Regions from separate parts of the Pseudomonas sp. TH04 genome, predicted to be linked through region 2. Evidence: predicted binding sites of a transcription regulator. Region 2 holds the regulator's gene; each other region holds the start of a gene.
What was found. Region 2 encodes sigma-54, which starts transcription at its own class of promoters, with help from an activator protein. Its sites were predicted from a motif close to ANTGGCATNNANNTTGCTNT; they were not measured.
Positions count from the first base shown of each region.

Region 1: a site for sigma-54 is predicted at 2,092-2,111, ahead of flgB (flagellar basal body rod protein FlgB). Genes of this name have one in related genera too.
Region 3: a site for sigma-54 is predicted at 1,396-1,415, ahead of glnK (P-II family nitrogen regulator). Genes of this name have one in related genera too.

Region 1 is NZ_JAEKEA010000001.1:5,074,232-5,077,507, reverse strand. It holds gene flgE (flagellar hook protein FlgE) at 1-407, opposite strand, end outside; gene flgD (flagellar hook assembly protein FlgD) at 439-1,170, opposite strand; gene flgC (flagellar basal body rod protein FlgC) at 1,187-1,639, opposite strand; gene flgB (flagellar basal body rod protein FlgB) at 1,643-2,050, opposite strand; gene JFT85_RS22890 (hypothetical protein) at 2,380-3,165, shown strand; gene cheR (protein-glutamate O-methyltransferase CheR) at 3,256-3,276, opposite strand, start outside.
Region 2 is NZ_JAEKEA010000001.1:2,534,866-2,538,141, forward strand. It holds gene lptB (LPS export ABC transporter ATP-binding protein) at 1-547, shown strand, start outside; gene JFT85_RS11435 (RNA polymerase factor sigma-54) at 732-2,225, shown strand; gene hpf (ribosome hibernation-promoting factor, HPF/YfiA family) at 2,301-2,606, shown strand; gene ptsN (PTS IIA-like nitrogen regulatory protein PtsN) at 2,619-3,083, shown strand; gene rapZ (RNase adapter RapZ) at 3,086-3,276, shown strand, end outside.
Region 3 is NZ_JAEKEA010000001.1:3,770,004-3,773,279, forward strand. It holds gene JFT85_RS16790 (YifB family Mg chelatase-like AAA ATPase) at 1-781, opposite strand, end outside; gene JFT85_RS16795 (accessory factor UbiK family protein) at 942-1,202, opposite strand; gene glnK (P-II family nitrogen regulator) at 1,624-1,962, shown strand; gene JFT85_RS16805 (ammonium transporter) at 1,998-3,276, shown strand, end outside.

The DNA.
Region 1 (3,276 bases), 2.5 Mb from region 2:
ACGATATTGCCATCGGCGTCCGCCGCGTAGCCTTGCAGGCGCGAGGTGCCGGTATTGTTGGTGATATAGCCGTCTTTATCCGAGTGGAACGAACCGTTGCGCGTGTATTCCAGCGAGCCGTCGCTGCCCTTCTGCACAAAGAACCCGCCACCCTGGATCGCCATGTCCAGCAGACCGCCGGTGTTGTTGACGTCGCCCTGGGTGAATTGCTGTGACACTGCCGCCAGGTTCACACCGCTGCCGACACTGTTCTGGCCGGTGCCGAGCTTGGACGCCGCGTAAATGTCCGAAAACTCCGCGCGGGACGATTTGAAACCGGTGGTCGCAACGTTGGCAATGTTGTTGCCAGTGACGTCCAGTTGTTTGTTGGCCGCATAGAGACCGCTAAGGCCGATATTAAAAGACATGTTTCTCTCCCTCTGCCGTATTGAGCCGGCTCTATGTACCGATAGTCTGAATTTGCGACAGCTTGACGCTGCCCATGCCGCCAGCCAGGTTCAGCAGCATTTCGCCGCCGGTCTTGCTCAACGTCACGCTGGTCACCGTTGCCGGCAGCGACGTCAGCAGAGCAACCGAGTCGCCCTTGTCATTCTTGGTGCTGGCCGCGAAGGTGTAAGTCCCGGCTGGCGCGACCTCACCTTTGTCGTTCTTGCCGTCCCAGATAAAACTGGAATCGCCGGCGCTCTGGGTGCCCATATCGATGGTGCGCACCACATTGCCGTCCTTGTCGGTGACCTTGACGGAGACGTTGCCCGTCGCCGACGTTACCGCCACCGAACCGGTCATGCTCTTGCTGGTATCAACCATCGCCTTATCGGTCTGGGTGATGATCGAACGCCCAACCAGCGACGACGCCTGCAGCGCCTGCGAGGAGCTGAAGTTGCTGGAGATCGAATTCACCGAGTCGTTCAGCGTGTTGATGCCTTCCAGGCTACTGAACTGCGCCAACTGCGCCACGAACGCGCCGTTGTCCTGAGGCGACAGTGGGTTCTGGTTTTTCAGTTGGGTCACCAGCAGCTGCAGGAACGCATCTTTGCCCAGCGCCTGGTTACCCGTGGCCGCCTTGGCAGCCGAGTTGAGGCCGCTGTTGTCCGTCGCGGTCTTGACCTTGGTGTTGAACAGGTCCTGAACCGCCGTGTTGGGTGTAGAAGTGGTATCAACGATGGCCATTATTTGGCGCCCCTTATCACTGACCCAGGGTCAGGACCTTCTGCATCATGGTTTTGGCGGTGTTCATCATTTCCGCGTTGGTCTGGAACGAGCGGCTGGCGGAAATCATGTCGGCCATTTCCTCGACCACGTTGACGTTGGGGTAGTACACGTAACCCTTTTCGTTCGCGGCGGGGTGGTTAGGCTCGTAACGGGCCTCCAGGTTGCTCTGGTCTTCGACCACACCGAGTACCTGCACGCCTTGGCCTGCGGCATCCTGATTCTGGAACAGCGAATCGCCGCTACCGCTCTGGCCGGCCTGGCCGCCCTGGAACATGGTGGCGAACACCGGGTGACGGGCGCGGTAAGTCTGGTCAATGCTCGAAGACACGGTCTCGGCGTTGGCGATGTTACTGGCGACGGTGTTCAAACGCGTGGTCTGCGCGCTCATGCCACTGCCGGCAATATTGAAAACACTGGCTAGGGACATGGCTTATTCTCCACGCAGGGCTGACATCAGCCCTTTGAATTTGCTGTTGAGCAGGGTGAAGCTGGCCTGGAAGTTCACCGAGTTCTCGGCGTAGGCCGATTGCTCAAGTTGGGCATCCACGGTGTTCTGATCGATCGATGGTTGCATCGGCGTGCGATACAGCAGCGACTCGTCACCACTGCCCAGGCCTTGCGCTTCAATATGACGGCTGTTGGTCATGTTCAAGGCAAAGGTGCCGTTCTTGGTCTTGTCCTGCTGCGCCGCGAGCACAGCGGAGAAGTCCAGGTCCCGAGCCTTGTAGTTCGGGGTATCGGCGTTGGCAATGTTGTTGGCCAGGACTTCAGCACGCTGGGCGCGGAAGCCCAGGGCTTGTTCGTGGATACCGAGCGCTTTATCGAAGCTGATGCTCATGGCGGAAACCTTTAGGCTGACCTGCTTTTCGTATCTGGGTTATAGCAAGGCGCATGCCAATTCGTTCAAGGCCCGTAATTCAAGGGTTTGCGAGGGGAATGCCGGCGGCAATGCCAGAAAAGCGGCAACGAACTTCCGCGTGGCGCCAGGAAAGCGGCAACCGCGGTTGCCGCTTTTACACATGGGCGGCAATGGTGCAGAGGAGGACATCGAGGGTACCGGCAGGCCTGACCGTTGGTCCGCACTGTCATTTCTGACAGTTGCGGAGCCTGCCGCCCCGGATGCTTGATTGCGCGGACACCCTTTCCTGAATAGCGCAGAGGCTCTACATGCTGACCATCCCGACCCTCGGCTTCAAGTTACAAGACACAGCCCAGCCGATCCCGAACCTGAACACCAACCTGCTGGTGGGTAACTACGCAGAATTGACCTCCGCTATTCCCGTGCTGCGAGCCGATTTCATCAATGTAAACATGAGCAGCAGCATCACCGGCGGCGTGTACAACCAAAGCTTTGAGGTAGGGGCAGATGCGCCCTCTCTCAACATTTCGATACCCCGGGCGTTTGTTGAAGCCAACATAGGCAACTACGTACAACTACTGTTGCGCATCAGCCGTAACAGGGTCATTTCTTCCGCGCCGACCGCGACGGTGAGCATTAATAAAGGCCCCGTCGTCGTCCCCCCCACCCCAACCACCGTATGGGATTTCAGCGATGGCACTTTCCAAGGCTGGGTACCTCAGGGGCCTTACGTCGGCGGGTTGCTGCGTATTAGCAATGGCAGCGTGGTGGCCGACATCCCCAACAGCCAAGCAACCAGTGCCCACATCATTTCCCGCGCAGTGCCGGTGATTGCAGGGCGCACGTACGATTGCAGCTTCGAGGTCATTGGCGGTATGGCCACCAGTGACGGCTCGACCCTGTACATGACGATAAATGGCAGCCGGATCGGCACCGACGTACAGAACATTACCAGCGCACAGCGGCAAACCGGGACAGGGACATTCACGGCGCCCCTGACGGGCGACGTCCGTCTAGGCATTTTCAATGCGAAGGTACCCAACGGGATTCATCGTCTTTCCCTGGGCAATATCCGAATGATCGCTAGGCCCTGAGTCACTCCGAGCCGTCGGCACCCCTACTTTGAGCCCATGAAAAACGGGAGGCCCTTGCGGGCCTCCCGTTTGTTTTGACTCAACCCCCCATCACTTCGCCTGGTAAATGAT
Region 2 (3,276 bases):
CTTGATCGACGACCTGGACGTCAGCAACCAGCCGATGCACGGTCGTGCACGCGCAGGTATCGGCTATCTTCCCCAGGAAGCGTCGATCTTCCGCAAATTGTCGGTAGCAGACAACATCATGGCGATCCTCGAGACCCGCAAGGAACTCGACCGTGACGGCCGCCGCAAAGAGCTGGAAAGCCTGCTGCAGGAATTCCATATCAACCACATCCGCGACAACCTCGGCATGAGCTTGTCCGGTGGTGAACGTCGTCGTGTGGAAATCGCCCGCGCCCTGGCCACCGCGCCGAAATTCATCCTGCTGGATGAACCCTTCGCCGGTGTCGACCCGATCTCGGTCGGCGATATCAAGCAGATCATCCATCACCTCAAGGCCAAGGGTATCGGTGTATTGATCACCGACCACAACGTCCGTGAGACCCTGGATATCTGTGAAACGGCTTATATCGTCAACGATGGCCAGCTGATCGCCGAAGGCGACTCCGCCACCATCCTGGCCAACGAACTGGTCAAGGAAGTGTACCTGGGCCACGAGTTCCGCCTGTAAGCACTGTGGTGTCTGGCCGTTCGCCAAAGCGCGCGGGAGTCAATAAAAACCTCTGGTTTTTTATTGTTACCGCGCTCTAGGCAAAGCCCCCGACATCAGGCATATAATTTGCTTATGTTTGGCGCTCACGCGCCCTGTCGTGGATGGCGCATTGCGCCGGCGAATAAGGTGTTAAGCCCCTGCCATGAAACCATCGCTAGTCCTGAGAATGGGCCAGCAGCTGACGATGACACCGCAGCTGCAACAGGCCATCCGCCTGCTCCAATTGTCGACCCTGGACCTGCAACAGGAAATCCAGGAGGCCCTGGAGTCCAATCCGATGCTCGAACGCCAGGAAGAAGGCGACGACTTCGATAATGCAGACCCGCTGGCCGACAACATCGAGCAAAAACCCAACTCCGACGTGCAGGAACCTTCCTATCAGGAAACCGCCCCTACGGTGGACAACCTTGAGGAAGGCGAATGGAACGAACGCATTCCCAACGAGCTTCCGGTGGACACCGCCTGGGAAGACGTTTACCAGACCAGCGCCAGCAGCCTGCCCAGCAATGATGATGACGAGTGGGACTTCACCACCCGCACCTCCGTCGGCGAAAGCCTGCAGAGCCATTTGCTGTGGCAATTGAACCTGGCGCCGATGTCCGACACCGATCGCCTGATCGCCGTGACCCTGATCGACTGCATCAATAACCAGGGTTACCTCGACGAGACGCTCGAAGAGATCCTTGAGGCTTTCGATCCGGAACTGGACATCGAACTGGACGAAATCGAAGCCGTCCTGCACCGCATCCAGCAGTTCGAGCCCGCCGGCATCGGCGCCCGCACACTGAGCGAGTGCCTGTTGCTGCAACTGCGCCAACTGCCCGCCAAGACCCTGTGGCTCGCCGAAGCCCAGCGCCTGGTCACCGACTACATCGACCTGCTGGGCAGCCGCGATTACAGCCAGCTGATGCGCCGCATGAAGCTCAAGGAAGACGACCTGCGCCAGGTCATCGAGCTGGTACAGAGCCTTAACCCCCGCCCGGGCTCGCAGATCGAGTCCAGCGAAGCCGAATACGTCGTTCCCGATGTAATCGTGCGCAAAGACAACGAGCGTTGGCTGGTGGAACTGAACCAGGAGTCGGTGCCTCGCCTGCGCGTCAACCCGCAATACGCAGGTTTTGTGCGCCGTGCCGACACCAGTGCCGATAACACCTTCATGCGCAATCAGTTGCAGGAAGCGCGCTGGTTCATCAAGAGCCTGCAAAGCCGCAACGAAACCCTGATGAAAGTGGCCACTCAGATCGTCGAGCACCAGCGCGGCTTCCTCGAATATGGTGACGAGGCCATGAAACCCTTGGTCCTGCACGATATCGCTGAGGCGGTTGGCATGCATGAATCGACGATTTCCCGGGTAACCACGCAGAAATTCATGCATACCCCACGGGGTATTTATGAGCTGAAATACTTTTTCTCCAGCCACGTAAGTACCTCCGAAGGCGGCGAATGCTCGTCCACGGCGATCCGCGCGATCATTAAAAAACTGGTTGCCGCGGAAAATCAGAAAAAGCCGTTGAGTGACAGCAAGATCGCTGGTTTACTGGAGGCACAAGGCATTCAGGTCGCCCGTCGAACCGTCGCCAAGTACCGCGAGTCCCTCGGGATCGCGCCTTCCAGCGAGCGTAAGCGTTTGATGTGACGGGCGGGCCATAGCGTTCCAGTGGCAGGCGCTTTTGCCTGTCGCTTTATGCACTGGCAACGAAGGAGAAGCTGTATGCAAGTCAACATCAGTGGACACCATGTAGAAGTCACCCCTCCATTGCGCGAATATGTCGAGCAGAAGCTGAAACGACTCGAGGGTCATTTCGACAAGATCACCAATGTGCAGGTCATCATGAAGGTCGATAAGCTTCAGCAGAAAATTGAAGCGACCTTGCAGATACCCGGTGGCGAAGTGGTCGCCAATGCCGAGCATGAAGACATGTATGCATCGATCGATGCCTTGACTGACAAGCTTGACCGCCAACTTAAAAAGCATAAGGAAAAGCAGCAGAGCCTTCTTCAAGGCACTGGCCGCTAACACTCCCCACCCATGATTCGACTTGAAACCATCCTGACCCCCGGCCGTTCCCAGGTGAACGTGCCGGGCGGCAGCAAAAAGAAAACCCTCGAAAAAATTGCCAATCTGATCGGCCGTGAAGTGCCCGACCTGGATACGCAAGCTGTCTTTGAGGCTCTGATCGCCCGTGAAAAGCTTGGTTCTACTGGCTTTGGCAACGGCATCGCGATTCCTCACTGCCGCCTGCAAGGCTGTGAGTCTCCAATCAGCGCCCTGCTGCACCTAGACGCCCCCATCGATTTCGACGCCATCGACGGCGCCCCGGTTGACCTGCTCTTCGTCCTGCTGGTCCCGCAAGCCGCCACCGATGCGCACCTGGAACTGCTCCGGCAGATCGCCAGCATGCTCGACCGCAAGGAAGTACGCGACAAACTGCGCAGCGCCGACAGCAACGAGGCGCTCTATCAGGTTGTCCTGGATGAACAAAACGGGCAGTAATCATGCGTTTGATCATCGTCAGCGGCCGCTCCGGCTCGGGTAAAAGCACCGCCCTCAACGTCCTTGAGGACAACGGTTTTTATTGCATCGACAACCTGCCCGCCGGTTTGCTGCCGGAGTTGGCGGAGCGTGCATTGATCCACACCGAGCTGGCGCAGCCCCTGGTTGCCGTCTCGATTGACGCCCGCAACCT
Region 3 (3,276 bases), 1.2 Mb from region 2:
AATGGCTCAGGGGCGCCGGGCTGACCACCGATTGAATCGCCGCCACTTCCAGGGCTTCCTGTTCACTCAACGGCGGTAGCAGCCCAGGCAGCCGACTGGCGAGCAAGGTCTTGCCGGTGCCGGGTGGCCCGCTGAACAGCAGGTTATGCGCGCCCGCCGCCGCGATCAGCAACGCGCGTTTGGCCGCCAGCTGCCCTTGCACCTCACTCAAATCCGGATAGGGTTTGTTCAGGTACAGCAGCCCGTCGGACTTGTAGGGCTCAATCGGTACTTGCCCGTTCAGGTGCGCCACCACCTGCAGCAAGTGATCTACCGCAATCACCTTCAACCCCGACGCCAGGCACGCTTCCTCGGCATTGGCCCGAGGCACTATCACGGTGCGCCCGGCCTTGCGTGCTGCCAGCGCCGCCGGCAACACGCCTTTTACTGCGCGCACCTCACCCGACAGCGCCAGCTCCCCCAGGCATTCCACGTCGTCCAGCATCAACGCCGGCACCTGCACGCTGGCTGCGAGAATCCCTAGGGCAATCGCCAAATCAAAACGCCCGCCGTCCTTGGGCAGGTCGGCAGGCGCGAGGTTGAGGGTGATGCGGCGGGCGGGGTATTGCAGCGCTGAGTTAAGGATGGCGCTGCGCACGCGGTCCTTGCTTTCCTTGACGGCAGTTTCCGGCAGGCCTACCAGCGTCAGGGAGGGCAGACCGTTGGCCATATGCACTTCAACGCTGACGGCAGGGGCTTCGACGCCAATCTGGGCGCGGCTGTGGACGATAGCGAGGGACATGCTCGTTCCTTGAAAGAGAGGGCCGCTTCCTGCGGTTTTTCAAGGGTAGACGAGGGGGTGGAGAGCGAGGCGGGGGAGGTTTTACAGAACGTATCCGAGGTGCAGCGAAAAAACTCATGTGGGAGCAGGCTTGCTCCCACCGTTGACTGAGTTGTGACCGTTACTCGGCAGTGGGTGCGAGCCGCGCTTCCAACTCCGCCACCTTCGCCTCCAGGCTCTCCAGCCGCGCACGGGTGCGGGCCAGCACGACCATCTGGCTGTCAAACTCTTCCCGGCTCACCAGGTCGAGCTTGCTGAAGCCGCTTTGCAGCAACGCTTTGAACTGGCTTTCGATTTCGTTGCGGGGCAACGGGGTGTCGCCGCTGAACAAGCGAGAGGCGTGGCCGCTCAGGGCGTCGAGGAGGTCTTTGGGCGCGAGCATGGGAAATATTCCGGAAAACTGTTGGCGGGCAGTGTATCACGCAGCGTCTATAGTCTTTTCACGGTCGCAGACGCACGCTTTTCGCGCAGGGGGCCGGGCGGCTACGCACTGTTTTTGTGCGCATTGGCGTCGCGATAAAGCCCCGCAGGTGGGCATAAGTGGGCAACGGACTGATTTCAGTGGTTTTTACGGAGCTGGCAAGCTTTCTGCTTAGACGATCATGACCCATGCACTGATGCAGTCGCTGTGACGAATGCAGTGCGCCGACGGATCAGGGGTACAGGTTTCGTCACCAGTGGTTCGCTGGCGTCGCAACGGCAAATGCCGAGGCGACGACGCGTTACAAAGCCAGGCACTGCGCTTAGACTTGAGACGGGTTTGTTTTCCTGGGGCAAGTCCACCAATTCGGGAGAGAGTTTTCATGAAGCTAGTCACTGCCATCATCAAGCCGTTCAAGTTGGACGATGTACGCGAGTCGTTGTCCGAGATCGGCGTGCAGGGCATTACCGTTACTGAGGTCAAAGGCTTCGGTCGGCAGAAGGGTCACACCGAGCTGTATCGCGGCGCGGAATACGTGGTCGATTTTCTGCCGAAGGTGAAGATTGATGTCGCCATTGACGACAAGGATCTTGACCGGGTTATCGAGGCGATAACCAAGGCGGCCAACACCGGCAAGATCGGTGACGGCAAGATCTTCGTGGTCAATCTGGAACAGGCTATTCGCATCCGTACCGGCGAAACCGATACCGACGCAATCTAAGCCGCCAAACCCCCAACGCCCCAGGAGAAAACAATATGACTCTGCGTAAATTCGCAGGGCTAGGAGCCCTGTTGTCCCTCGTAATGCCGGCCTTGGCATTGGCGGCGGACCCAGCCCCTGCTCCAGTCCTCAATTCCGGCGACACGGCGTGGATGCTCACATCCACCGCGCTGGTGCTGTTCATGACCATTCCAGGCCTGGCGCTGTTCTACGGCGGCATGGTTCGTTCCAAAAACATTCTTTCCGTGATGATGCAGTGCTTCGCCATCACCGGTCTGATCACCATTTTGTGGTTCGTTTACGGCTACAGCATGGCGTTCGACACTACGGGTATGGAAGCCGGCGTCGTCAACCTCAACTCGTTCGTGGGCGGCCTGTCCAAACTGTTCCTGTCGGGTGTGACTCCGGCGAGCATCACCGGCCCTGCGGCGCTGTTCCCTGAGGCGGTGTTCGTCACCTTCCAGATGACGTTCGCGATCATTACACCTGCGCTGATCGTCGGTGCTTTCGCTGAGCGTATGAAGTTCTCCGCGATGCTGATTTTCATGGGCGTCTGGTTCACCCTGGTCTACGCACCAATCGCCCACATGGTGTGGGGCGGTCCGGGTTCGTTGCTGGGCGACTGGGGCGTGCTGGACTTCGCGGGCGGCACCGTGGTGCATATCAACGCCGGTGTGGCTGGCCTGGTGGCGTGCCTGGTACTCGGCAAGCGTAAAGGCTTCCCGACCACCCCAATGGCACCTCACAACCTCGGGTATACCCTGGTGGGTGCGGCCATGTTGTGGGTTGGCTGGTTCGGCTTCAACGCCGGTTCCGCTGCTGCGGCCAACGGCACTGCCGGTATGGCGATGCTGGTCACCCAGATTGCTACCGCTGCGGCGGCGCTGGGCTGGATGTTCGCCGAGTGGGTCACCCACGGTAAGCCAAGCGCACTGGGCATTGCCTCGGGCGTGGTCGCCGGCCTGGTTGCAATCACCCCGGCTGCCGGCACCGTGGGCCCGATGGGCGCTCTGGTTATCGGCCTGGCGGCAGGCGTGGTGTGCTTCTTCTGCGCAACTACCCTGAAACGCAAGCTGGGCTACGACGACTCCCTGGACGCCTTCGGCGTGCACGGTATCGGCGGTATCCTCGGCGCGATCCTGACCGGCGTATTCGCAGCCCCTTCCCTGGGCGGCTTCAACGCGGCGACCACTGACATCGCGGCGCAAGTCTGGATCCAGTGCAAAGGCGTCGGCTTCACCGTGATCTACACGGCCATCGTGACCTTCATCATCCTCAAGGTGCTGGATGCGGTCATGGGCCTGCGGGTCACCG